Regions from separate parts of the Mesorhizobium sp. WSM4310 genome, predicted to be linked through region 3. Evidence: riboswitches for the same ligand, from Rfam matches in the RefSeq annotation. Region 3 holds a riboswitch; each other region holds the start of a gene.

What was found. Region 3 has a riboswitch for cobalamin ahead of FJV80_RS11880 (DUF1636 family protein). Riboswitches for the same ligand answer to the same signal wherever they lie in the genome.
Region 1: linked by a shared signal. The riboswitch ahead of bluB (5,6-dimethylbenzimidazole synthase) and the one ahead of FJV80_RS11880 (DUF1636 family protein) in region 3 are both predicted to bind cobalamin.
Region 2: linked by a shared signal. The riboswitch ahead of FJV80_RS05240 (CbtB domain-containing protein) and the one ahead of FJV80_RS11880 (DUF1636 family protein) in region 3 are both predicted to bind cobalamin.

What each region holds. Positions count from the first base shown of each region.
Region 1 is NZ_VFTA01000001.1:346,235-353,991, forward strand. It holds gene aroC (chorismate synthase) at 1-341, shown strand, start outside; gene ribB (3,4-dihydroxy-2-butanone-4-phosphate synthase) at 419-1,519, shown strand; gene FJV80_RS01655 (MFS transporter) at 1,578-2,801, opposite strand; gene FJV80_RS01660 (TetR/AcrR family transcriptional regulator) at 2,921-3,529, shown strand; gene FJV80_RS01665 (hypothetical protein) at 3,622-4,605, shown strand; partial or broken gene bluB (5,6-dimethylbenzimidazole synthase) at 4,779-5,357, opposite strand; cobalamin riboswitch at 5,458-5,638, opposite strand; gene FJV80_RS01675 (histone deacetylase family protein) at 5,759-6,685, shown strand; gene FJV80_RS01680 (exodeoxyribonuclease VII small subunit) at 6,689-6,940, shown strand; gene FJV80_RS01685 (DUF2277 domain-containing protein) at 7,040-7,306, shown strand; gene FJV80_RS01690 (pirin family protein) at 7,346-7,757, shown strand, end outside.
Region 2 is NZ_VFTA01000003.1:73,576-81,332, reverse strand. It holds gene FJV80_RS05265 (MerR family DNA-binding transcriptional regulator) at 1-279, shown strand, start outside; gene FJV80_RS05260 (isoprenylcysteine carboxylmethyltransferase family protein) at 286-762, opposite strand; gene FJV80_RS05255 (DUF1624 domain-containing protein) at 759-1,757, opposite strand; gene FJV80_RS05250 (MFS transporter) at 1,966-3,165, shown strand; gene FJV80_RS05245 (aromatic ring-hydroxylating dioxygenase subunit alpha) at 3,169-4,344, opposite strand; cobalamin riboswitch at 4,476-4,674, shown strand; gene FJV80_RS05240 (CbtB domain-containing protein) at 4,707-4,886, shown strand; gene FJV80_RS05235 (CbtA family protein) at 4,902-5,699, shown strand; gene cobU (bifunctional adenosylcobinamide kinase/adenosylcobinamide-phosphate guanylyltransferase) at 5,692-6,207, shown strand; gene cobO (cob(I)yrinic acid a,c-diamide adenosyltransferase) at 6,209-6,823, shown strand; gene FJV80_RS05220 (hypothetical protein) at 6,848-7,162, shown strand; gene cbiB (adenosylcobinamide-phosphate synthase CbiB) at 7,180-7,757, opposite strand, start outside.
Region 3 is NZ_VFTA01000008.1:174,459-182,215, forward strand. It holds gene FJV80_RS11865 (iron ABC transporter permease) at 1-744, opposite strand, end outside; gene FJV80_RS11870 (ABC transporter substrate-binding protein) at 744-1,691, opposite strand; gene FJV80_RS11875 (ABC transporter ATP-binding protein) at 1,739-2,527, opposite strand; gene FJV80_RS11880 (DUF1636 family protein) at 2,524-2,922, opposite strand; cobalamin riboswitch at 3,013-3,219, opposite strand; gene FJV80_RS11885 (class I SAM-dependent methyltransferase) at 3,427-4,074, opposite strand; gene FJV80_RS11890 (substrate-binding domain-containing protein) at 4,248-5,237, opposite strand; gene FJV80_RS11895 (ABC transporter permease) at 5,309-6,364, opposite strand; gene FJV80_RS11900 (sugar ABC transporter ATP-binding protein) at 6,364-7,757, opposite strand, start outside.

The sequences.
Region 1 (7,757 bases), on a different contig from region 3:
CCCAGATCACCGGCGAGCAGAATGCCGACGAGATGCGCATCGGCAATGACGGCAAGCCGGTGTTCCTGTCCAACAATGCCGGCGGCATCCTTGGCGGCATCTCGACCGGCCAGGCGATCGTGGCCCGTTTCGCCGTCAAGCCGACCTCATCGATCCTGACGCCGCGAAAGTCGATCGACAAGGACGGCAACGACGTCGAGGTGATGACCAAGGGCCGGCACGACCCCTGCGTCGGCATCCGCGCCGTGCCGATCGGCGAGGCAATGGTTGCCTGCGCCATTGCCGATCACTATCTGCGGCACAGGGGACAGACGGGGAAGGGAATAGGCAGTAGGGAATAGGCATTTGGCCGCCCGACACAGCCTTTTCATTTCCCTACTGCCTATTCACTAATCCCTGCGAGCGAAGCGAGCACCCCATGCCTTACGATCAGAAGAAGATTGTCGAAGCCATTCGCGCTTTCGAACGCGGCGAGATCGTCGTCGTCATGGACGATGACGGGCGCGAGAACGAGGGCGACCTGATCGTCGCCGCCGTTCACTGCACGCCGGAAAAGATGGCCTTCATCGTGCGCAACACCTCGGGCATCGTCTGCACGCCGATGCCGCGCGAGGAAGCCAAGCGGCTCAACCTGCAGCCGATGGTCGCCGACAATGATTCCGCCCACACCACCGCCTTCACCGTCAGCGTCGATTTCAAGCATGGCACGACGACGGGCATTTCGGCTGACGACCGAACGCTGACCGTGCGCAACCTCGCCAACGGCAATGTCGGCGCCTCCGATTTCGTCCGCCCCGGCCACATCTTCCCGCTGATCGCCCGCGAAGGCGGCGTGCTGATGCGTTCGGGCCATACCGAAGCGGCGGTCGATCTCTGCAAGCTCGCCGGCCTGCCGCCGATCGGCGTCATTTCCGAACTGGTCAACGACGACGGCACCGTCAAGCGCGGTCCGCAGGTGCAGGCTTTCGCCGAAGCGCATGGCCTGAAGCAGGTGTCGGTCGCCGACCTCATCGCTTACCGCCAACGCAAGGAAACGCTGGTCGAGCGCGTCGCTTGCTCCGATATCGACACGCTTGGCGGCAAGGCGCAGGTCTTCACCTACACGCTGCCCTGGGACACGATGCATCACGTCGCAGTCGTGTTCGGCGATATACGCGATGGCGAGGAAGTGCCGGTGCGTCTGCATTCCGAGGATGTGGTGACCGACGTCTTCGGCACCAGCCATCGCCTGGACGGCATCATGAAGGCGATGGGCGAGCGCAAACGCGGCGTCATCGTCTATCTCAGAGAGGGCTCCGTCGGCGTCGCGCACCAGGAGCGCAAGCGCCCGCTGAGCGGTGACCGCGAGGATCACGAAGAGGCCCGCCGCCGTGAGAATGAATGGCGCGAAATCGGCCTCGGCGCACAGATCCTGAAGGATCTCGGCATTTCCTCGATCAACCTGATCGCCTCGCGCGAGCGTCATTATGTCGGCCTCGAAGGGTTTGGCATCCACATCGCCAAGACCGAGATCCTCTAAGATATGTTCGAGATTCAGGTCAGGCCGGCCTGACCTGAATCTCGACATATGCTGGCTGTCACTCGGCCGGAACGGCGGCTGCTTCGCATCCGTCCAACTCGCATTTATGCGTGGCCAGGATGCGCTGGCCGAGCAGCACGGTGGCGAGCGCAATCGTGCCCGATGCCACCGAGACCCAGAACCCGTTCTGGGCGCCGAACGCATCCACCACGGCGCCGGCGGCGAAGGAGCCAAGCGCCATGCCGATGCCGATCCCGGTGGTCACCCAGGTGATGCCTTCGGTCAGCATCGCTTCGGGGACATGCCGCTCAATCAGGCCAAAGGCCGTGATGAAGGTCGGCGAGATCGCCACGCCGCTGATGAAGACGGTCAGCGCCAGAAGCGGCACGCTGTTGGCGGTGAGCGGCAGCAAGGTGCCGAGCGCGACCAGGGCGACCGCGATGGCGAGCTGGCGTTGCAGTGGTGCCTTCAGGTTGAGCGCGCCGACAATGATGCCGAGCACGAACGACCCCAGCGCGTAGACGCCGATGACGAGGCTGGCGGCGCCGGGCTGGCCGAGCTCCTTGGTGATGGCCACCGTGCTCACTTCCGTCGTCGCGAAGGTCGCACCGACGAAGATCAGGGCAAAGGTGATGACCTGTACCGGCCGCAGGCGGATCGCCGAGCCGCTCGAGCCATGGTCCACCGGGCGCACCTGCGGCTCGGTCGATCGCTGCAGGATGAACGCGGTCGAGCCCAAGGCGAGGAACAGAGTGCTCGCCAGCATGCCCGCTTCCGGAAACAGGGCGGCGCTGAGGCCGACCGACAGCGATGCGCCGGCGATATAGACCAGTTCATCCGCCGCCGATTCGAAGGCGAAGGCGGTGTTCATCTCGGGCCGACCCCGGAAAAGCTCGGTCCAGCGCGCGCGCACCATGGCCGGCATGCTGGGCATGGCCGCCGCCAGCAGCGCCGACACGAACAGCGTCCAGACCGGCCAGTCCTGATTCGCGGCCGCGACCAGCGTGATGAAGGCGAGCACGGAGATGACTGTCGTGGGCACGACGATCCGCGTCTGGCCAAGGCGGTCGACCAGTCTTGATATTTGCGGCGCCAGGAATGCGTTGGCCAGCGCGAATGTCGCCGAGACAGCACCCGCCAGCCAGTATTCGCCACGCGTCTGCGACAGCATCGCCACGATGCCGATCGGCGCCATGGCGATCGGCAGGCGCGCCATGAAGCCGGCGGCCGCAAAGCCCCTCGCTCCAGGGGCGCGGAAGATTTCCGAATAGGGGTTTTGCATGGGGTTCCTCGACAAAGGGCGGTTCGACAATTACATACGAAGCGTATGATCATTAGATAGAGCATACGCGACGTATGTCAATTGGCATACGGAACGTATGGGAATAGGACCAGACGGAAATGCACAGACCCCGCAAGGAAATGATCGCCGAGACGCGCGCCAAGCTGATCGCCGCGGCCCGCCAGGCCTTTGGCACGATCGGATATGCCGAAGCGTCGATGGATGATTTCACGGCATCGGCCGGGCTGACGCGCGGCGCCCTCTACCACCATTTCGGCGACAAAAAGGGACTGCTGGAGGCGGTTATCGCCGAAATCGACGGCGAGATGGCTGCTCGGGTCAATGAGGTCGCGTCGAGAGCGCCGACCCGCTGGCAGCATTTCGTCGACGAGTGCACGACCTATATCGAAATGGCGCTGGAGCCGGAAATCCAGCGCATTATGTTCCGCGACGGTCCGGCCGTACTGGGCGATCCCGCGCAATGGTCGAATGCCAATGCCTGCGTCGGTTCAATGACCGATCATCTGACCGCGCTGCAGGGGGAAGGGGTGGTCGTCCCGGGCGTCGACCCCGAGACCGCCGCGCGGCTGATCAACGGGGCGAGCAGCCAGGCGGCGCAGCGGATCGCCAATTCGAACGACCCCGAAGCGACGTCGAAGATCGTGGTTGCGGCGTTCAAGCAATTGCTCGAAGGACTGCTCAGAAAACCAGCGTCGAAACAGAGCTAAATCCCCGTTGCGCACCGCTGTCCACCGCTCATGATTGACAATCCTCGGGGTGAGCGCATCCTTCCCAGCCATCTCTGAGGGGAGATTCGGGCATGTGGGATTTCGATATCGGCAGGTCGGTGTCCATCATGATGCGGACCTGGCCTTTCATTGTCTTTCGCATGATCGTCTATTTCGGCATCACGCTTGCCTATATCGTGGCGACCGGCACGGGAGCGTCGGTCGGCTATGGCGTCGGCCATATCTCCACGGATCCCGACGGGCCGATGTCCTTTGCCCTGTGGGGCGGCGTGGTCGGCTTCGGCGTGGTTTCGATCGCCGTCTATTGGATCCGCGAATATATCCTCTACGTCGTCAAGGCCGGCCATATCGCCGTGATGGTCCATCTGATCGACGGCCGGGATGTCCCCGACGGCCAGAACCAGATCGCCTATGCCAGGCAGGTCGTGACCGAGCGTTTCGCCGAGGCCAACATCCTTTTCGTCGTCGACCAGCTGGTCAAGGGCGCCATCCGCGCCATCACCGGCCTGCTCGGCGGCATCGCTGCTTTCCTGCCCATTCCGGGCCTGAGCGGTCTGGTCTCCTTCATCAACACGGTGATCCGCCTGTCGCTCACCTATGTCGACGAGATCATCCTCGGCTACAACATCCGCATCAACTCGTCCTCACCCTTCGAGACGGCGCGGCAAGGCGTCGTGCTCTACGCCCAGAACGGCAAGACCATGGTCAAGAACGCCGTCTGGCTGGCGGTCATCATGTGGGGCGTGTCTTTCGTCATCTTCCTGCTGATGCTGGCTCCGGCCAGCGCCGTTCTCTTCATCATGCCCGGACAACTCGCCGGCTGGGCCTTCGTGCTTGCCATCGTCTTTGCCTGGGCCTTCAAGGCGGCCTTCATCGAGCCCTTCGCCATCGCTTGCCTGATGCAGGTCTATTTCAAGACCATCGCCGGCCAGGTGCCCGATCCGGCCTGGGATATCAGGCTGGCCGAGGCGTCGTCGAAGTTCAGGGAGCTGAAGGACAAGGCGCTGGCCTCCTTTGGTGGCTCGCGCTGGGGCACGGCCGGCGCGACGAACTGATCGGCTGGGCAGGTCGTCGCCGGCGCGACATCGGAGGCGTTGAGGCGGGCCACGGTCGATTTCAGTGGCGCCTCGCCTTGCCCGCAAAAAGTCTCGCTCATGATCAGGTCGGGCAGCGGCAGCCGCCGGCCCCAGCCATGCGTTTCCAGGTCTGGTTTGGATGCGAACTCGGAAACCCGGCCGACGCAGAGATAGGCGACGGGCGTCACATGCTCGGGAATGGCCAGCAGGCTCTTCAACGCTTGCGGCTCGATGATGCTGACCCAGCCGACGCCGACGCCTTCGGCACGCGCGGCCAGCCAGAAATTCTGCACCGCGCAGACCGTGCTGTAGAGATCCATTTCCGGATTGTGCCAGCGGCCCAGTGGCGAGCCTTGCGAGCGCCGACGGTCACAGGTGATGCAGATGTTGAGGGCGCTTTCGCAGATACCTTCGAGCTTCAGCTTGCGGTAGAGCGCCTGTCGTTCCTCCTCGATTTCAGGCAGTTCCTGTTCGCGCGCGGCCAGGAACAGGTCGCGCACCTCTGCCCGTCGCGCGGCGTCGCGGATGACGATGAAATTCCATGGCTGCATAAAGCCGACCGATGGCGCGTGATGGGCGGCAAGCAGAAGCCGCGCCAACACCTCGTCGTCGAGCGCGTCGGGCAGGAAATGGCTGCGCACGTCGCGCCGCGTGAACATGGCGCGATAGACCGCGTCGCGCGCCATCTGGTCAAATCCGTCGCCCCCAGGAGCGGTCATGTGTTCCGGCATCGCTCGTCCCCTTGCGATTGCAATAGTTCCACACCGTCAGAGCGCACTTTGTGCATCCAACTGGACGCAGTTTGCTCTGATGCCAGCCGCCTGACCATGCGGATGACGATGCCTGCCAGGCCGGTCTTCTGGCTCGGGATCAACCCGCGTCCGGTGCCTTCCCGTCATCGACAGTGGCAGTTACCGGCGCGGTCCCCCTCACAGCGTTGGGCACGCCACGGAATTCAACCGTGTTCCCGATTCTCCCGCTCGCGGCGGGCACCAGGCAGTGGCGCGACCTTACGCCGAAGCCTCGGCCGCGCCAATCCCCGCAGCGGCGCCAATGGACGCAGGCGCGATTTTCCCCAGTGATCGAGCCGCAATGCATGGCCATCGCGGCGCCGCGGCACTAGATAGGGAGCATGACAACCCGTCTCTACACGCACCCGATCTTCCTCGAACACATCACGCCGCCCGGCCACCCCGAGCGGCCGGACCGCTTGCGCGCCATCGAGCGCGTGCTCGACGACGAGGCTTTTGCCGCGCTCGATCGTGCCAAGGCGCCGGAGGGCGACGAGGCCACCATCCTCTACGCGCACCCCGCCGATTTCGTCGCCCGTGTGCGTGCCGCCATTCCCGAGGAGGGTATTGCCCGCATCGATGCCGACACCACCGCCAGCCCGAAGAGCTGGCAGGCGGTGATCGCCGCGATCGGCGCCGCCAACGCCGCCGTCGACGACGTCTTTGCAGGCCGCGCCGACAATGTCTTCGTCGCCGCAAGGCCGCCCGGCCACCATGCCGAAAAGACCACCGCGATGGGCTTCTGCTTCTTCAACACGGCGGCGATCGCCGCGCGCTATGCGCAGAAGAAGCATGGCGCCGAGCGCGTCGCCGTCGTCGACTGGGATGTGCATCACGGCAACGGCACGCAGGACATTTTCTGGGACGATCCCTCGGTTCTCTATTGCTCGACGCACCAGATGCCGCTTTATCCCGGCACTGGCGCGAAGACCGAGACCGGCGCCGGCAACATCGTCAACGCGCCCTTGGCGCCGCAGACCGGCAGCGAGGTGTTTCGCGATGCCTTCCTGTCGCGGGTGCTGCCGTCGCTCGACAATTTCGCGCCTGACCTGATCATCATCTCGGCCGGTTTCGACGCGCATCACCGCGATCCGCTGGCCGAGATCAACCTGACCGAGGACGATTTCGACTGGGCGACCGGCCAGCTGATGCAGCGCGCCGCGCGCCACAGCGGCAACCGGCTCGTCAGCCTGCTTGAGGGCGGTTACGATCTGCAGGGACTGGCATTTTCGGTCGCCGCCCATGTCGGGCGACTGATGAAAGGATGAATGATGGCTGGTGAAACCAACGAAGACGTCAAGGCGATGAGCTTCGAGCAGGCACTCGACGCGCTGGAGAAGATCGTCGATGATCTGGAGCGTGGCGACGTGCCGCTCGACCAGTCGATCAAGATCTACGAGCGCGGCGAGGCGCTGAAGGCGCATTGCGACCGGCTGCTGAAGGCCGCCGAGGACAAGGTCGAGAAGATCAGGCTGTCGCGCGACGGCAAGCCGGTCGGAACAGAACCGCTCGACGCGGACTGAGGCACGGAGCAGCCTTTCCGGTTTTTGGACACGATCATGGTTGAGAATTAAGCTCGTCCCGATTGAAACGGCTCCAGGACAAGAGGAGATACGGAAGCGATGTGCAGAAACATCAAGACCCTGTTCAATTTTGACCCGCCCGCAACCAATGACGAAGTGCGCGACGCAGCCCTTCAGTTCGTCCGCAAGCTGAGCGGAACGACACGGCCGTCGAAACAGAACCAGCATGCGTTCGATCATGCGGTCGAAGCCATCGCGGCATCGGCGCGTGAACTCCTCGATTCGCTTGAAACCAACCAGCATCCGCGCAATCGCGAAGAGGTGGCGGCCAAACTGCGGGCAAAGGCGGCGATCCGCTTTGCCTGATGCCGCCAAGTGGCCCTCGACCGCTGACAAGGAGAGTCCATGAGCTTCTTTCCCGGGAAAGACCCTGAAGCCGGCGACGCCTTTGCCAGCGACCAGATCGAGTTGATGGTCATCCCGAACGCCAAGGACATTGGCGGCTTCGAGGTGCGTCGCGCGCTGCCGACCGCCAGGCGGCGGCTGGTCGGGCCGTTCATTTTCTTCGATCGCATGGGTCCGGCGATCCTGCGGGCAGGCCAGGCTCTCGATGTCCGTCCTCACCCGCATATCGGCCTGTCGACGGTGACGTATCTGTTCGACGGCAGGATCAGGCATCGGGATTCGCTGGGCACCGAAATGGTGATCCAGCCCGGCGACGTGAATTTGATGACCGCCGGCCGCGGCATCGTGCATTCCGAGCGCACGCCGGAGGAATTGCGCGGCGCGCCGATGTCGATCTCAGGCCTGCAGACAT
Region 2 (7,757 bases), on a different contig from region 3:
CGTACGCGGCTGTTTCGCCCGTCCGACCGCCATCTCATCCGGCAGATCATGCGCGGAAAGCGGCTCGGTTTCTCGATCAACGAGATCCGCGAAATCATCCAGATGTACAAGGAGCCGCCGGGCGAGGTCGGGCAGCTGAAGCTGATGATCAAGCGCATCGAGGAAAAGCGCGAGGATCTCAGGCAAAAACGCCGCGACCTCGAGGAAACGCTGGCCGAACTCGACCAGGCGGAGGAGTCCTGCGTCGAGCGGCTGGTTGAGCTCGGCGTCAATACGTAACGCGGCTCAGATCCAGCGCCGCACCATTTTGGCGTAATCGCGATATCTCTTCCCAAACTTCGCCGCCAGCATCTTTTCCTCACGCTCGATGGCGACCTTCTGCGTGGCGAAGGCCGCGATGAACGCCAGCGGCAGGAACCATACGATCCCCGTGACAAAGGCGACGCCGATTAGTAGCAGCGTGTTGGCGAGATACATCGGGTTGCGGGTGACGCCGAATGGCCCTGTGGTGACGAGGTGGTCCGGCACTGCATTGGGGTTGAGCGTCGTTCTGGCCCGGACCATGGTGCGGATGGCGGTGAACCAGAGCGCCGCGACGGCGAGCAGCGCCACCCAGCCGGCCGCGAACAGCAGGTCGCCCAGCAGATCGCCGATCCAGGGCAGCGGATAGAGCAGGCCGAGAATGACGCTGATGGCGATTGCTGCGACGTAGATCACCGGCGGCCACGGTATCACGCCGGGCTTCGGCTGGGTTCCGGTCATTGCGTTCCTCCCTCGTTCATCTTGTCCTCGGTCTGGCCCGTGCAGCTGGCGGCCAGATCGCCCAGATGCGCTCGGAATTCCGCAGTCTGGTCGTTGTTCTCGAGCCGATCAAGCGCGGCCTCGCCCTCGAGCGTCGTCAGCATGCAACTGCAATAGCTCGAACAGAAGGTCGCGTTGCGCGTCTGCTCACATGAACGCTGGCAGGTTTTCAGGAAATTGACCTGCACGGTTTCGACCTGAGCCGGCATGACTTGCGAGAACAGCCAGACGCAGCCGATCAGCAGCGGCTGGTGGATCAGGTAGAAAGCGAGGCTGTGGCGGCCGATGAACACCAGCGGATTGGCCCAGCGGCCTGGCATGAGGTTCGCCAGGCGGACTCGCAGGCCGGAGGCTGAGACGAGTTTCGTCACCCCGATGCCGACAAGCACCGCGCCGAACCACGGAAACAGCGGCACATAGTCGTTGGAGCGTGGGTTGATCGCCGACAGGCCGATCCACCACAGCCAGGGATGGTCCAGCGCTTCGAAGCGCAGATAGACGGGCGCGGCGATGACCAGCGCGGCAACGACAAGGGTCAGCAGGGCGGGCAGCCGCAGGAAGGCGAGGCCGAGCAGGCTGGCGAGCGCGATCTCGTGCAGGATGCCGAAGAAGATGAATCCGTCCGGCGTCGCGATACGGGTTACCACCGAAATGGCGATCGCCGCTCCGGCGACCATGGCAAAACGTTTCCAGAAACCGTTCCAGCGGATTTGCTGGCCGTGCGCGAGGTAGAGGCTGACGCCGACCAGGAACAGGAAGGTCGAGGCAATGCAGCGCGCGTAGATCTTCCACCAGCCGAAGGCGGTGAGGCCTGGATCGGTATAGCCGAAGAATTCCAGGTCCCAGGTGAAATGGTAGCTCGCCATGGCCAGCAGCGCGATGCCGCGCACGATGTCGATGGCGACGATGCGCCTGGATGGCTCCGGAACGGGTGCGGTCGGCGTATGGATGGTCATGGTCTCGCGATCTGATTCAGCCCCGCGTGAGAACTATCACGGTTGGACCGGACAGAAGAAGCCGGGGCGTTGGATCAAGCGACGCTTTAGGCCAGTGCCGGGAAGTCGTTGACCGACTTCGCTTTTCACGGCCTATGCGTCGGTTTCCTCTTAATCGTCCGGGAACGGCCAAGGCAGATTTGGCCGGTGATTCTGCTTTGGGGAAGCAATGTCCACCCATGTGCGCCATCCAATCTGGCTCCCGGCCCTCAGGGCCGCGGATGCGCGCACCTTCGCCTCGCTTTATGCGGTCGAATCCTTTGCCCGCGCCACGGTGTCGAGCGTCATCCCGATCCAGGCCTACGAAATCCTGCACAATGAGCAGATCGTCTCGATCCTCTACACCATCGTGGCGCTGCTCGGCCTGTCGGTAACCTTGTTCATGCCGATGCTGATCCGCCGCTTTGCCCGGCGCTGGGTCTACACCGCAGGCGCCTGCCTGCTCGCCATCGGCTCGCTGTTCTTCGTCACCCACACGCTGGCCGGGCAATTGGCCGGGATGCTGTGCCGTGTCATGGGGGCCAGCGCGCTTTCGATCACGCTCAACCTCTACATCATGGACCACATCCGCAAGACCGACTTCATGCAGGCCGAATCGCTGCGCATGGCGTGGTCGATGTTTGCCTGGACCGGTGGGCCGACACTCGGCATCTTCCTCTACACGCGCTTCGGTATCTATGCCGCGCATGGTGCGGTGGCGGTGTTCGCGCTAGCGCTCTTGGCGCTGTTCTGGACCTATCGGCTGGGCGACAATCCGTCGATCCGGCCCGGCAAGACACGGCCGGCCAATCCGCTCGCCAATATCGGCCGCTTCGTCGCGCAGCCCAGATTGAGGCTTGCCTGGCTGATCGCCTTCGGCCGCTCCTGCTTCTGGACGACGTTCTTCGTCTATGGGCCGCTGTTCATGGTGATCACCGGCGAGGGCAAGCTGGCCGGCGGCCTGCTGGTTTCGGCGGGCAACGCATTGCTCTTCATGGCGATCTTCTGGGGCAAGGCCGGAAAACGCTTTGGCGGCCGGCGCACCATGACATTCGCTTATTTCGCCATGTCGGCGATGCTTTTGGCGGCAGGCACGGTCGGAGAGAGCGTCCCGCTGCTCACCGGCGCGTTCCTGCTGTGCGGCGCCTTCTTCACCATAGCGCTCGACGCGCTGGGCTCGACCGCCTTCATGCGTTCGGTGCGCTCCTATGAACGGGCGCAGATGGCGGCGGTCTACCGCACCTATCTCGATTTTTCCGAACTGACGCCGCCGCTGGTCTATTCGGTGGTGCTCGCCTTCTTCGGGCTGGGCTCGGTGTTCGTCACGCTTGGTCTGCTCGCGGCGGTTTGCGGTTTTGTCACGTGGCGATACCTGCCGAAGTCACTGTGAGGATCACGGCTTTGGTGCAAGCGCCGCGTGGCGCTCGCGCACCCAGTTGTGGAAACGGTGCAGGTCATACTCCTCGGGCATGAGCACGCCGGCCCGGTGGCGCATCGAGCGCAGGCCCTTCTGGTTGACCTCGCAGATGGCGGCGTCCTCTTCCAGCACCTGTGTGCCGAAGGCGACGATGTTGTCGATGTCGGTCGCGGCCAGCGCCTCGGGCGCGAACAGCCATTCGGCGACAAGCTGCGTCTGCTCGGGACCGAGCGGCACCAGGCGTACCGTCCTGATATAGTCGACATGACCGACGATGAACATCGAGGGCAGGCTGGTGGCGTAGGTCTGGCCGGCGGCGCGTTCGGCCGGCGTCAACCCGGAGAAGACCGGCCCGTGCGTCTGGCCGTCGCGCGACCAGGTCTCGGCGCCGGCGCGCAGGCCGCCGGAAAATTCCGGCGCGTCATTGTCGGCGTGGCGCGTCCATTCGGGATCATCGTGCCGGCTCATCAGGCCGCGGCCATAGATCGGCACCAGCCGCGACAGGTCCTTGTGGATGCCCGGGCAGTGCAGGCACTCGTTGAAGTTTTCCCAAAAGATCTTCCAGTTGCAGTGCATCACCTTGCGCAGCACATGGCCCGATACCAGCGTTTCCAGCGGCCAGTTGCCGAGATCGCCGGAGGCCGGGTCGAAGGAGGCCTGCGCGGAGCCCGCCGCATCCTCCTGCAGATTGATGAAGACGAAGCCGCGCCACACCGAGAGCGCGACGCGGTAGAGCGGATGGTCGGCCTTGTCGAATCCATCAGGCAGCGATTTAGATGGCACGCGCACGAGGTCGCCGCGCAGCGAATAGGACCAGGCATGGTAGGGGCAGGTGATCAGCCGCGCCTTCAGCCGGCCCTCGCTCTCCTGGCAAAGCTGCGAGCCACGATGGCGGCAGGTGTTGTGGAAGGCACGCAAAGCGCCGGTGTCGTCGCGCAGCACGATGATGTCCTGCGTGCCGATGCGGAACCGGCGGAAGGCCAGCGGCTTTGCCAGATCGGCCTCGCGGCAGACGAGCAGCCAGTTTCTGTACCAGATGGCGTCGAGGTCGAGCTGGTAGCTCTCACCGTCCCAATAGGCCGATGAGGGCAGGGTCGGTTCGGCCTGGGTCAGGCCATTGTAAGGGGCGCGCTCGCTGGCAGTGGGCTGCATGGCTGGCTTCCTGTGAAGCGGTCAGCCGACACCCAGCCAGGAGAATTGTCAATTGTCGCGCCTGGAAACGGCATGGCGCAATCGCGCTGTTTGCCGGCGGAATTTGGTTTGCCGCGTGTCGCGATTTTCCCTATAGTCATGCAGTCGTCGGTTCCGTTTTGGAGCCAAGAGGGAATGCGGTGCGGGCGAAATTCTTGCCCAATGCCGTGGCTGCCCCCGCAACTGTGTGCGGTAGTCCTCTCCATATGCCACTGAAGATTCGTCTTCGGGAAGGTGGGGAAGGGCGCTGATCCGTGAGCCAGGAGACCTGCCGACGACGGCAAAACTGACAGGCCCTCGGGTGGAGGGTGAAAGGACAAGATATGAATACCGCTTCCGTCTCCCTCGGCGCCTCCGTCTCCTCGCAGTCGCGCTTCATGCAGCTGGCGCTTGCCGCGCTGCTCGGCACGTTCATCATCGGCTTTGTCGGCTTCTCGCATATCGATGCGGTCCACAATGCGGCTCACGACTATCGCCATTCGATGGGTTTTCCCTGCCACTGACGAAGGCCTGACATCATGAATTTGTTTCGCAACGTCGTGTTCATCGCGGCGATCGCAGGGCTCGTGGGGGGCATTGCGCTCGCCTGCATGCAAGCCTACGCGACCGACCCACTGATCCTGAAGGCCGAAGTCTATGAAAAGGCCGGCGGCGGCCATCACCACGACCACGCCGCTGTTACCACAAACGACAACGCCATGAGCTCGGCCGTTCCGGCTGACAATGCCATGAGCGGCGCGGCCCCGGCTCCTGCGGAGGCGGCCGCCCCGGTCGAGGACGAAGGCTGGGCTCCGGCCGACGGTTTCGAGCGCTTCGCCTTCAATGTCCTTGCCAACATCGTCAGCGGTATCGGTTTTGCGCTGATCCTGGTCGCTGTCTCCGAATTCATGGGCGGTATCGGCAACTGGCGGCAGGGTGTCTTCTGGGGCCTAGCTGGCTTCGCTATATTCACTTTGGCACCTGGGCTCGGCCTACCGCCGAAACTGCCGGCAATGCCTGACGCCGATCTCTTGCAGCGCCAAATCTGGTGGACTTTGACAGTGGTGGCGACTGCCGCCGGCCTTGGGCTGATCGCGTTCCGCAAGTCACTGCCTCTTGCCCTTCTTGGCATTGCTCTTATCGTGGCGCCGCATATCGTTGGCGCGCCGCAACCCGATAGCTTCGTGACGCCAATCCCCGAAGGCTTGCATCACCAGTTCATCGTGGCCTCAACGCTCACCCGTCTAGTGTTCTGGCTGGTGCTCGGCGCTGTCGTCGGCGTTGTGCGCGGACGCTTCACCGGCACCGCGACCAGCCTGCGCGACAGCTTTGCCTGATCGAAGCTCGCTGACCTTCATCATCGGCGGTGCCCGCTCCGGCAAGAGCGCGCACGCCGAAATCCTGGCGACGGCCTTGCCTTCGCCATGGATCTACATCGCCACGGCGCAGGCCTATGACGACGAGATGCGCGAGCGCATCGCGCTGCACCGCTCGCGGCGCGGCGCGGGCTGGATAACAGTCGACGCACCGCTTGACCTTGCCGGCGCGCTTGAGGCCTTGCCCGACAACCGGCCGGTGCTGGTCGACTGCCTGACGCTGTGGCTGACCAATCACATGCTGGCCGATCACGATCTCGAGCTGGAATGCCGGCGGCTGAGGGACGTGCTGTCGCGGCCGCGCGGGCCGTGGTTCGTGGTGTCCAATGAAGTCGGCCAAGGCATCGTGCCCGACAATGCACTGGCGCGCCGTTTTCGCGACGACGCCGGACGGCTCAACCAGCAAGTCGCGGCGATCGCCGACACCGTGCTGCTGATGGTGGCGGGGCTGCCGCTCAAGGTGAAATGACATGACCGACATCGACAATAAGGACGAGGAACGCCATCGCGCCAAGATGGCCAAGCGCAAGGCGGTGCAGGACGCCGAGGTGGCGGCCAAGACGATCGAAAAGGGGCTGCTGATCGTCAACACCGGTCCGGGCAAGGGCAAGACTACGGCTGCCTTCGGCCTGGCGCTCAGAATGCTCGGCTACGGCAAGCGCGTCGGCGTCGTGCAGTTCATCAAGGGCAAATGGCATACCGGCGAGAAGGATGCGTTTGCCGCTTTCGGCGACCGCGTCGTCTGGCACGCAATGGGCGAGGGCTTTACCTGGGAGACGCAGGATCTGAAGCGCGATATCGCTGCCGCCGAGGCTGCCTGGACCAAGGCGCTGGAGTTGATCGCCGATCCCTCGATCAGCCTTGTCGTGCTTGACGAACTCAACATCGCGCTGCGCTATGATTATCTCGATCTCGACAAGGTAGTTGCGGCGCTGAAGGCGCGCCGCGAGGGACTGCATGTCGTCGTCACCGGCCGCAACGCCAAGCCGGCGCTGGTCGAGGCGGCCGATCTGGTCACCGAGATGGGCGTGACCAAGCACCATTTTTCGGCAGGCGTGAAAGCGCAGCAGGGGATCGAGTTCTAGTCGCTTGGCAAGCAGGAGCGTTGTTTGGAACAAGCTGTAATCGTCTATCTTCGTCTCAATGACGGTCAGTTTGGAACGCCGCGAGAGCACGAATCCGTTCGCGCGTTGGAGGAACGGCTAGAGCAAGCCATTGGGGGTGGTTCGGTCGGAGAGTTTGACGGCGATTTGTTTGGTGAGGGTGAGTGCGTCCTCTACATGTACGGGCCAGATGCTGAACGACTTTTTGTCGTGATCGAACCTATATTGAAATCGTCTCCCGTGGCTGCCGGCGGGTATGCGATCAAGAGGTTCGGCGAGGCAGCTGATCCAAGCGCAAAGGAAGTCCGCGTCACTTGGTAGGTTGGGTTTCGATCTACTCAGGCCAGAATGACGACGACCGAAACCACCCCAAACAGCGCGATCAGCAGATAATCGGCGACGCGGTAGAGTTTCAGTGCCTGCCTGATGTCGTCGCTGTCGACGTCGCGGCGGCCGCCTTCGCCCATGAAGACGTCGTCGACCATGATGCCGCCATAGCTGCGTGGCCCGGCAAGCGCCAGGCCGAGCGCGCCTGCCATGGCCGCTTCCGGCCAGCCGGCATTGGGCGAGCGGTGTTTTTTTGCATCGCGCCGCACCGCCTGCCAGGCACTGCCGGGATCGGCGCCCTTGACCAGGGAAGCCGCCAGCACGATCAGCAGCGCAGTCAGCCGTGACGCCGGCAGGTTGATCCAGTCGTCGAAACGCGCCGCCGCCCAGCCGAAAGCCTCGTGGCGCGGGGTGCGATGACCGATCATCGAATCGGCGGTGTTGGCGGCCTTGTAGGCGGCGCCGCCGGCGAGCCCGCCGACACCGGTCCAGAAGGCAGGGGCGACGATGCCGTCGGAAAAATTCTCGGCCAGGCTCTCGATCGCCGCGCGGCAGACGGCGGCGCGGTCGAGCGCTTCGGGATCGCGGC
Region 3 (7,757 bases):
GCCAAGGCTTTCGGCGGCACTTTCACCCGCAAGGAAGGCGTCCAGCCTGCGGTGGTTCCACAGCCCGTAGGCTGCAATCGTGCCGGCGCCCAAGGCGCCTAGCCAGACATTGTCCCAGCGCGCCAGCCCGAGCCCGCCCATCGTCCAGAACAGCACCGAATGGGCGGCGCGCTGGTCACCGGCAAAAACCAGATAGTTGGTCAAGGCCGTGAACAGGAAGGAGACGGCAAGGCCGGCGAGGATCAGCCGTTCGGGTCCCTGCCCCCTCACCCGCGCGACCAGCAGCAGGACGATGCAGGCGGCCAGTATGCCGCCGGTGAAGGCAGCGACCGGCAAGGTCCAGATGCCGAAAGTGTCACCAAAGACGGTGATGACGGAAACGGCACCGGCCGCCGCCCCCGACGACAGGCCGAACAGGAAGGGATCGGCAAGATCGTTGCGGGTCACCGTCTGCAGCAACGCGCCTGTTATGCCGAGGCCGCCGCCGACACACACCGCCAGGATCGTGCGCGGCAGCCTGAGATCGACGACGATCTTGCCGACCGGGCCAGACACCTGGTGTTCGTTCAATCCAACGGCCTGGCCAAGCGAGGCGATGACGTCGGTGAGTGGGATCAGCGTCGAACCATAGGCGATCGACAGCAGCACGAGGGCGACGATCGCCATCGTGCCCGCCACCATCGCTAGCGCGAATGCCTTGTGTCCCGAAAGCGCGCCGGATTTATGCCCAGGGGCAACAAGCATCAGAACGCTTCCGGATGCATCGCCCTGGCGATCTTGCCGATCGCCTCGATGTTTGCCGGCCCGGGCGTCAGTTCGGCATAGCGCAGCGCCACGAAGCGCTCGTTCTTGACCGCGTCCGTCTCCTTCATCGCCGGATGCGCCTTCAAGAAATCGAGCAGTTTCTTGTAGCCGCCGCCATCCTGGTAATCGAGCAGGATGAGGAACTGCGGATTGCGCGACGCCACGGTTTCCCAGTCCGTGTTGCCCCAGCTGGTGTCCATGTCGGCCATGATGTTGTCGCCACCCGCCGCCGCGATCATGGCGCTCGGAATGGCGAATTTGCCTGATGTGAACGGCTTGTCCTCGCCGGAATCATAGAGGAATACCCGCGTCCCCTTGCGGTCGCCAACCTTGGCGATGATTTCCGCGAGTTGCGCCTTCCAGCCGGAGACAAGCTTCTCCGCGTCCGCGTCCTTGCCGAAGATCTTGCCCAGCTTTTCGACATCGCCATAGAGCAGGTCCATCGAGGCGGCCGGACGGTTCTTGTCGAGATGGACGCAGCTTTCGGTCAGCACCAGGGTCTTGATGCCGTGCGGGGCGAGCGTGTCGGGCGTCACGTCGCCACCCGGCTTCATGCCATAGTACCAGCCGGCGAAGAAGAAATCGGGCTCGACGGCGACGAGGTTTTCGAGCGTCGGGTATTTGGGCGCCAGTTCCGGGATGGAACCCTGCTCGGCCTTGAACTCGGGGCCGACCTTGTACCATCCGGTGATGCCGGTCAGGCCGACGATCGACGGCTGCAGCTTCAGCGCGAAGGCCATTTCGGCCATGTTGAGATCATGGATGACGGCGCGCTTGGGCGGCGCGTCGAAGGTCAGCGGCTTGCCGCAGCTGTCGACGGTGACCGGGAAGGCGAAGGCTGCCGGGGCCAGCAGCAAGAAGACGAGCGACAGGGCGAGGCGTTTCACGGATTTTGCTCCTTGGCTGAACAGTGTCGGATGAGGGATGGGCTCGATCAGGATGGCGGCGCGGCGCGGTTCGGAACATCGAACACCGTGAGTTCGCGGTCTTCGGTCGGATGGCGCAGGCGAAACACGTCGACGCCGAAAATCTCGCGGATCAGCTTTTGCGTCAGCGCTTCGCGGGGTGCCGCCAGCGCATGCAGCCGCGCCTCGTTCATCACCGCGACCCTGGTGGCGAAGGGCGCCACCAGAGCCAGATCGTGCAGCACGGCGATCACCGTCATGCCGAAGCCGGCCACGAGCTCGAGCAGCTCGCCGCGGGCGCGCGGATCGAGATGGTTGGTCGGCTCGTCGAGGAACAGCACTTTCGGTTGCTGCGCGATGGCGCGCGCCAGTTGGGCGCGCTGGCGTTCGCCGCCCGACAGCGAGCCGATGGTGCGGCCAAGCAGCGGCAACAGGCCGGTCCGGCGCAACGCGTCGACGACGATGTCGCGCTCCTCGCTCCTGCGTCTCAGGCCGGCATGCGGGACGCGGCCGAGCTCGACATAGTCGATCACCGCCAGCCGCGGGTCCGGCTGGTCGGTCTGGCCGACGACGGCGATATGCAGGGCCCGCTCGGCGGTCGCGATACGGTCCAGGCGGCGCCCGCCAAGCTTCACCTCGCCCGCACTTGGCCTGAGCATGCCCGACAGCATGCGCAGCAGCGTGGTCTTGCCGGCGCCATTGGGGCCGATGATGGCAAGGCGATCGCCCGAGGCCACCGACAGGCTGACGGCGTGGACCAGATGCCGGCCATTGACCATGGCGCTGAGGTCGCGCGCTTCGAGGAGTGGCATTGTCATCGGCTGTTGCCCGGAAACTTGGCCGGCCCGGGAATGCGGGCCAGTGTCTTGCCGGCCAGTCGCGGCGGACGTTGTCCGGAATTGCACCAGCCGTCGGCGAGCGAGGCGTAAAGTCGGGCAAATCGCAGGAGATCGCCGGCGTCGGCCTCGGCGTCGATGGAGCCGAAGAGATAGGAGGCCTTGCCCGGCGCCTGGAAGGCCACCGTCAGCGGCCGCGCGCAGCCCGCCATGCATTCGACGCCTTCGACCGTGAAGCCATGCGCCACGGCGGGTTCATGGCAGGCTGCGAGCCGGGAGCGCAAATCGACGCACAGGCTTTCGCCCGACCTGATGCCGGTCGGAACGTCGCGGCAAAGCGTGCACACGATGATACGATGATCGATGGCGCCGTCCAACTTTCCGTCACTTTCAAAACTGGCGACGGAAGGATGTTGGCGAGCCGGCCGACAAGACCGACGTCCACGCCTCCTCCCGGCACACCCCGTCCGGTCAACTCAGTTGATGGCAGGTCTCCTGGCTCGCGGGTCTCGGCGCAATCCAGCCTTCCCAGCCTTGCCGGCCAGTGGCATGTCGGATCTTGCTCACCGCTTACAGTTGCGGGGGCAGCCACGGCCTCGACCTTTTGAGGTCTCACCGTGTTCCCTTTTCACCCCTTGCCTTTCGGCGCGGGGACCATCACGCACCCACCGTAGATTTCCGTCGATCGCATCGCAATGAGTTTTTTGCGACGCCGTCGCCACATGCTCCATATGTAATAACATTACGTTTGAAGCGATGTTTCGCGGCGATGTCAACCCCTGTCGTCGCGCAATGCGGCTTCGGCGCGGCTGCGGTTTTCAGCCGCGAGCGGTCACCAGGCAGGAGGCATGACACCTGGCCGCGGTCGCCGAGGAACCGGCCTATAGCTTTCTGAAAAAGCCTGACAGAATATTCGGACCCGCTTCGCCCGGCCGCAGTCTGATCCCGTCTTCAAAGCAATTCAGCGTCACGCATTCGAAGCCGTAATGCTCGAGGAGCGCCACCAGCGAGTCACGGTCGAAATGGTGCAGGTGCTCGTTAGGCAGACGCATGCGCCACGTCCGAAACCACGCTTCGCCGTCGGCGCCGAGTTCACGCCAGCGGCAGTAAGGGACGGCGATGGCCAGGTGGCGGCTCTGAAGGCGGGCGAGGAAACCCAGATCCGGAATGTGCTCGAGCACGTCGAACATGGCGACGAGATCCCACGAGCCGGCGAGCGCCTCGTCCCAATCGACAAAGCGGACGCCCTCGGGCAGCGGAAATCTGGTGATGTCGCAGCCGGCACAGTCGGCAACCCCGGTAATTTTGGCGGCCTCGACAAAGGTGCCGGTGCCATAACCAATCTCCAGCACGGATCGAGGTATCTCACCGGTGACCCCCAGCACCCAGCCAAGCCGCTGATAGCCGAGCTTGATGGTCCGGTCGCTCAGATCCTCGTAATAGGAAATGTACTGCTTGTCGTATTTGATCGGTGTGACGTCGATCTGGTGAATCACGCCAAACCGGTCGGCCTCGTAATTATCCAGCATTCGCGCCCCCTTGGGATTACGGATCCTTACATGACGGGGCTAAACGCAAAGTAAGCGACTGGGGTGGCGGGCCGAAGCTGGCACGAGCACGACCAGATCTAGCAATAGCAAAAAAGCAAGGCCCCGCGCGGGGCCCTGCTGTCTCAACCTCAGCGCCGAGCTCTAATCGCCCTTCACTTCCCCATCAGCTGCTTGGCATTCTCCGCCGTGATCGCCGTCGTCTCGACCGTTACCGTCGGCTCCACCGAGGTCGAGCAGTCGAGCAGGATCTTCTTCGACATCTCGATCGCTTCCTTCGCACCCGTCGGGTAGGTGAAGGTTGCCGCCCAGTCGCCCTTGGCGACGGCCTCGATGCCGCCGGCCGGTCCAGGCAGGCCGTCGGTGCCGATGATCTTGACGTCCTTGCTGGCTCCCTTGGCGGCAAGCAGCGCGCCGGCCGCCATCATGTCGTTGGAGGCATAGAGCACCTTGATGTCGGGATGCGCCTGCAGCATGGCGGCAAAGGCGGTCTGGGCTTTGTCCGGCACCCAGTCAGCGGCCTGCTCGGCGACGACCTGGATCTTGGCATTCCCCTTGACGCCGTCCTTGAAGCCGTTCAGCCGCTCCACCGCCGGCGTCGAGCTCGGCAAGCCTTCCAGCACCGCCGCCTCGCCGCCATCCGGCAGCAAGGTCTTGGCGGTGTATTTGCCGGCCTCGAGCGCAATCTTGTAATTGTCGCCGCCGATGAAGGCGGTGTAGTCCTTGCCGGGATCGCCGACCGTCTTGCGGTCGAGCTCGATGACCGGGATGCCGGCATCCATGGCGCGCTTCACCGCCGGCGTCAGCGGTGCCGCCTCGAAGGGCGAGATCAGCAGCAGATCGACTTTCTGGGTGATGAAATTGTCGACCTGCGAGGTCTGCGTGTTGACGTTGCCGGCGCCGTCGGCGATCTGCAGCGTGAAGCCCGGCACGGCCTTGGCCGCCGCCGTCAGTTCGTCATTGACATGCTGGCGATAGGGTTCGGCGTTGTTGGCCTGCGAGAAGCCGATGATGAACTGGCCGTCCTTGGCGCAGGCCTTGACCATCGGGTCGGCGGCCTGGGCGGCTCCTGCAATGCACAGGCCCGCGCCTGCCAGAAGCACGGCATGAAGCGTGTTCCTCGTTCCTTGTCTTGTGGTTTTCATACTCGCTCTCCTCCTCGTCGGGCCGGGGGGCCAGACCTTGGTTTGACTTCGACTTTGTTGCCGCCTTCCTCCTAACGACCCAACCCCTCGCGGCGGCGAACGAGGGATTGAAGCACCGCCGCCAGCACGATGATCGCGGCGGTCGCGAGCAACTGCATGGCGGGCGTGATGTTGTTCAGCTGCAGGATGTTGGCGAGCGCGCCGAGCATGATGGTGCCGGCAACGGTGCCGACCATCGAGCCGGCGCCGCCAAACAGGCTTGTGCCGCCGATGACCACGGCGGCGATCGCGGTGAGCTCGTAGCCCATGCCGTCATTGGCGCTGCCGAAATTGAACTGGCCGGCATGGACGATGCCGGCAAGGGCCGAGGCAAAACCGGTGATGGCATAGACCGAGATCTTCACCGTCGAAACGGGCACGCCCGAAATTCGCGCCGCGCGCTCATTGCCGCCAACGGCAAAGACATAGCGGCCGAAGCGCGTCGTGTTGAGCACGATCGTTGCGATCGCGGCAAAGACGATAAAGACGATGGTGGCGACCGGCACGGTGTTGTTGAACAACCGCTCGCCGAGGATCGCGAACACCGGCGGTGCCAGGCCCGGTCCGTCGCCATAGGAAATGTTGATGTACTGGTTGCCCGAGACGACCAGCGCCAGGCCGCGCGCCGCCTGCAGGCCGGCGAGCGTGACGATGAACGGTTCCAGCCGGAAGCGGGTGGAGATGGTGCCCTGGATGGCGCCGAAGACGATGCCCATGATAAGCACGGCGAGGATGGTGGGAATGAGCCCGACGCCACCCGAGATCATCATCGACGCGGTGACGACGCTGGACAGCCCGAGCACCGCGCCAACCGACAGGTCGATGCCGGCGGTGATGATGACGAAAGTCATGCCGATGGCGATGATGCCGGTCTCCGAGACGGCGCGCACGATGTTGGCGATGTTGTCGGGATCGAGGAACAGGATCTGGCCGTGCCGGCGCGGCGAGAAGATGATGCCGCCGATCGCCACCACCACCAGGCCGATCAGGCTCTGGAAGCGCACCACAAGGGCGAGCGGATCGCGATGCTTTGGCGCTGCCGCCGGCACAGCCGGGCTCGCTGCCACCGAAATCTTCTGTTCAGACATCAGGCCTCCCTGCCATTTGCCGCGTCAAGCACTGTGTGCTCGTCGACGCCGCCGATGAATTCCGCCACGTTGCGCCCCTGGCGCAGCACCACGATCCGGTCGCACAGGCCGATGAGCTCCGGCATCTCGCTGGACGCGACCAATATGCCGAGCCCCTGCGCCGCCAACTGCCTCAGCCGCGCGTAGATCTCGCCCTTGGCGCCGACATCGACGCCGCGAGTCGGCTCGTCGAGCAGCAGCAGACGGGGATTGCCGAGGATCTCCTTGGCCAGCACCACCTTCTGCTGGTTGCCGCCGGAAAGCGCGCCGACGGCGATGTCGGGATTCTTCGGCCTGATATCGAACTGGCCGAAGGACTGCTTTACCGCATCCGCCTGGCGGCGCTGCGACATCAGGCCGAGGGGCGAGATGCGGCGGATCACCGACATCACCAGGTTGAGGCCCACCGCCATTCTGAGCATCAGCCCGCTGCCGCGCCGGTCGTCGGTGACGAAGGCGATGCCGGCCGCGCGGGCCGCCCTGATCGAATCCAGCCTTACAGGCCGGCCATCGATGGCGACCTCGCCTTCCCAGCGGCCGGACAGGCCGGTGCCATAGAGCGCGCTGAGCAATTCGGTGCGCCCAGCCCCCATGATGCCGGCCAACCCGACGATCTCGCCCGCCTTGACGTCGAGCGAGACGCCGCTCGGCGGCTGCCAGCCGGCGCTTTCATGGGCGAGCCTGAAGCTGGCATCGCGCAAGCTGAGCAGCGTCTTGCCGGCCTTCGTCGACCGCTCGGGATAAAGCTCATCCAGCGGCCGGCCGACCAGAAGCCGGACCAGTTCGGCCTGCGGCGCGTGCGGCTCGGTGACGCCGGCGACGCGACCGTCGCGCATGACCGTCACCCGGTCGGCGATCTGCGGTACCTCCTCTAGGCGATGCGAGATGTAGACGATGCCGACGCCGCTGGCGGCGAGCTTTCGCATGATGTCGAACAGCCTGTCGACCTCACCTACCGTGAGTGCCGCCGTCGGCTCGTCCATGATCAGCACGCGCGAGGCGTAGGACAGCGCCTTGACGATCGCCACGACCTGGCGCTGGCCGATCGACAGGTTCGCCACCATGCTGGCCGGATCGATGGCCAATTCGATGGCTTCGAGACGCTTGCGCGCTTCGCTGCGCATTGCCGGCACGTCGAGGAAACCACCCGGCCGCATCAACTCGCGGCCAAGGAAAAGGTTGGCGGCGACGTCGAGCGTCGGCACCAGGTCGAGTTCCTGGAAGATCGTGGCGATGCCGGCCGCCTGCGCCTCGCGCGGGTTGTTGAAGGCTACCTGCTTGCCGTCGATGTGGATGGTGCCCTCGTCCGGCGTGTAGACGCCCGACAACAGGTTCATCAGCGTCGATTTGCCGG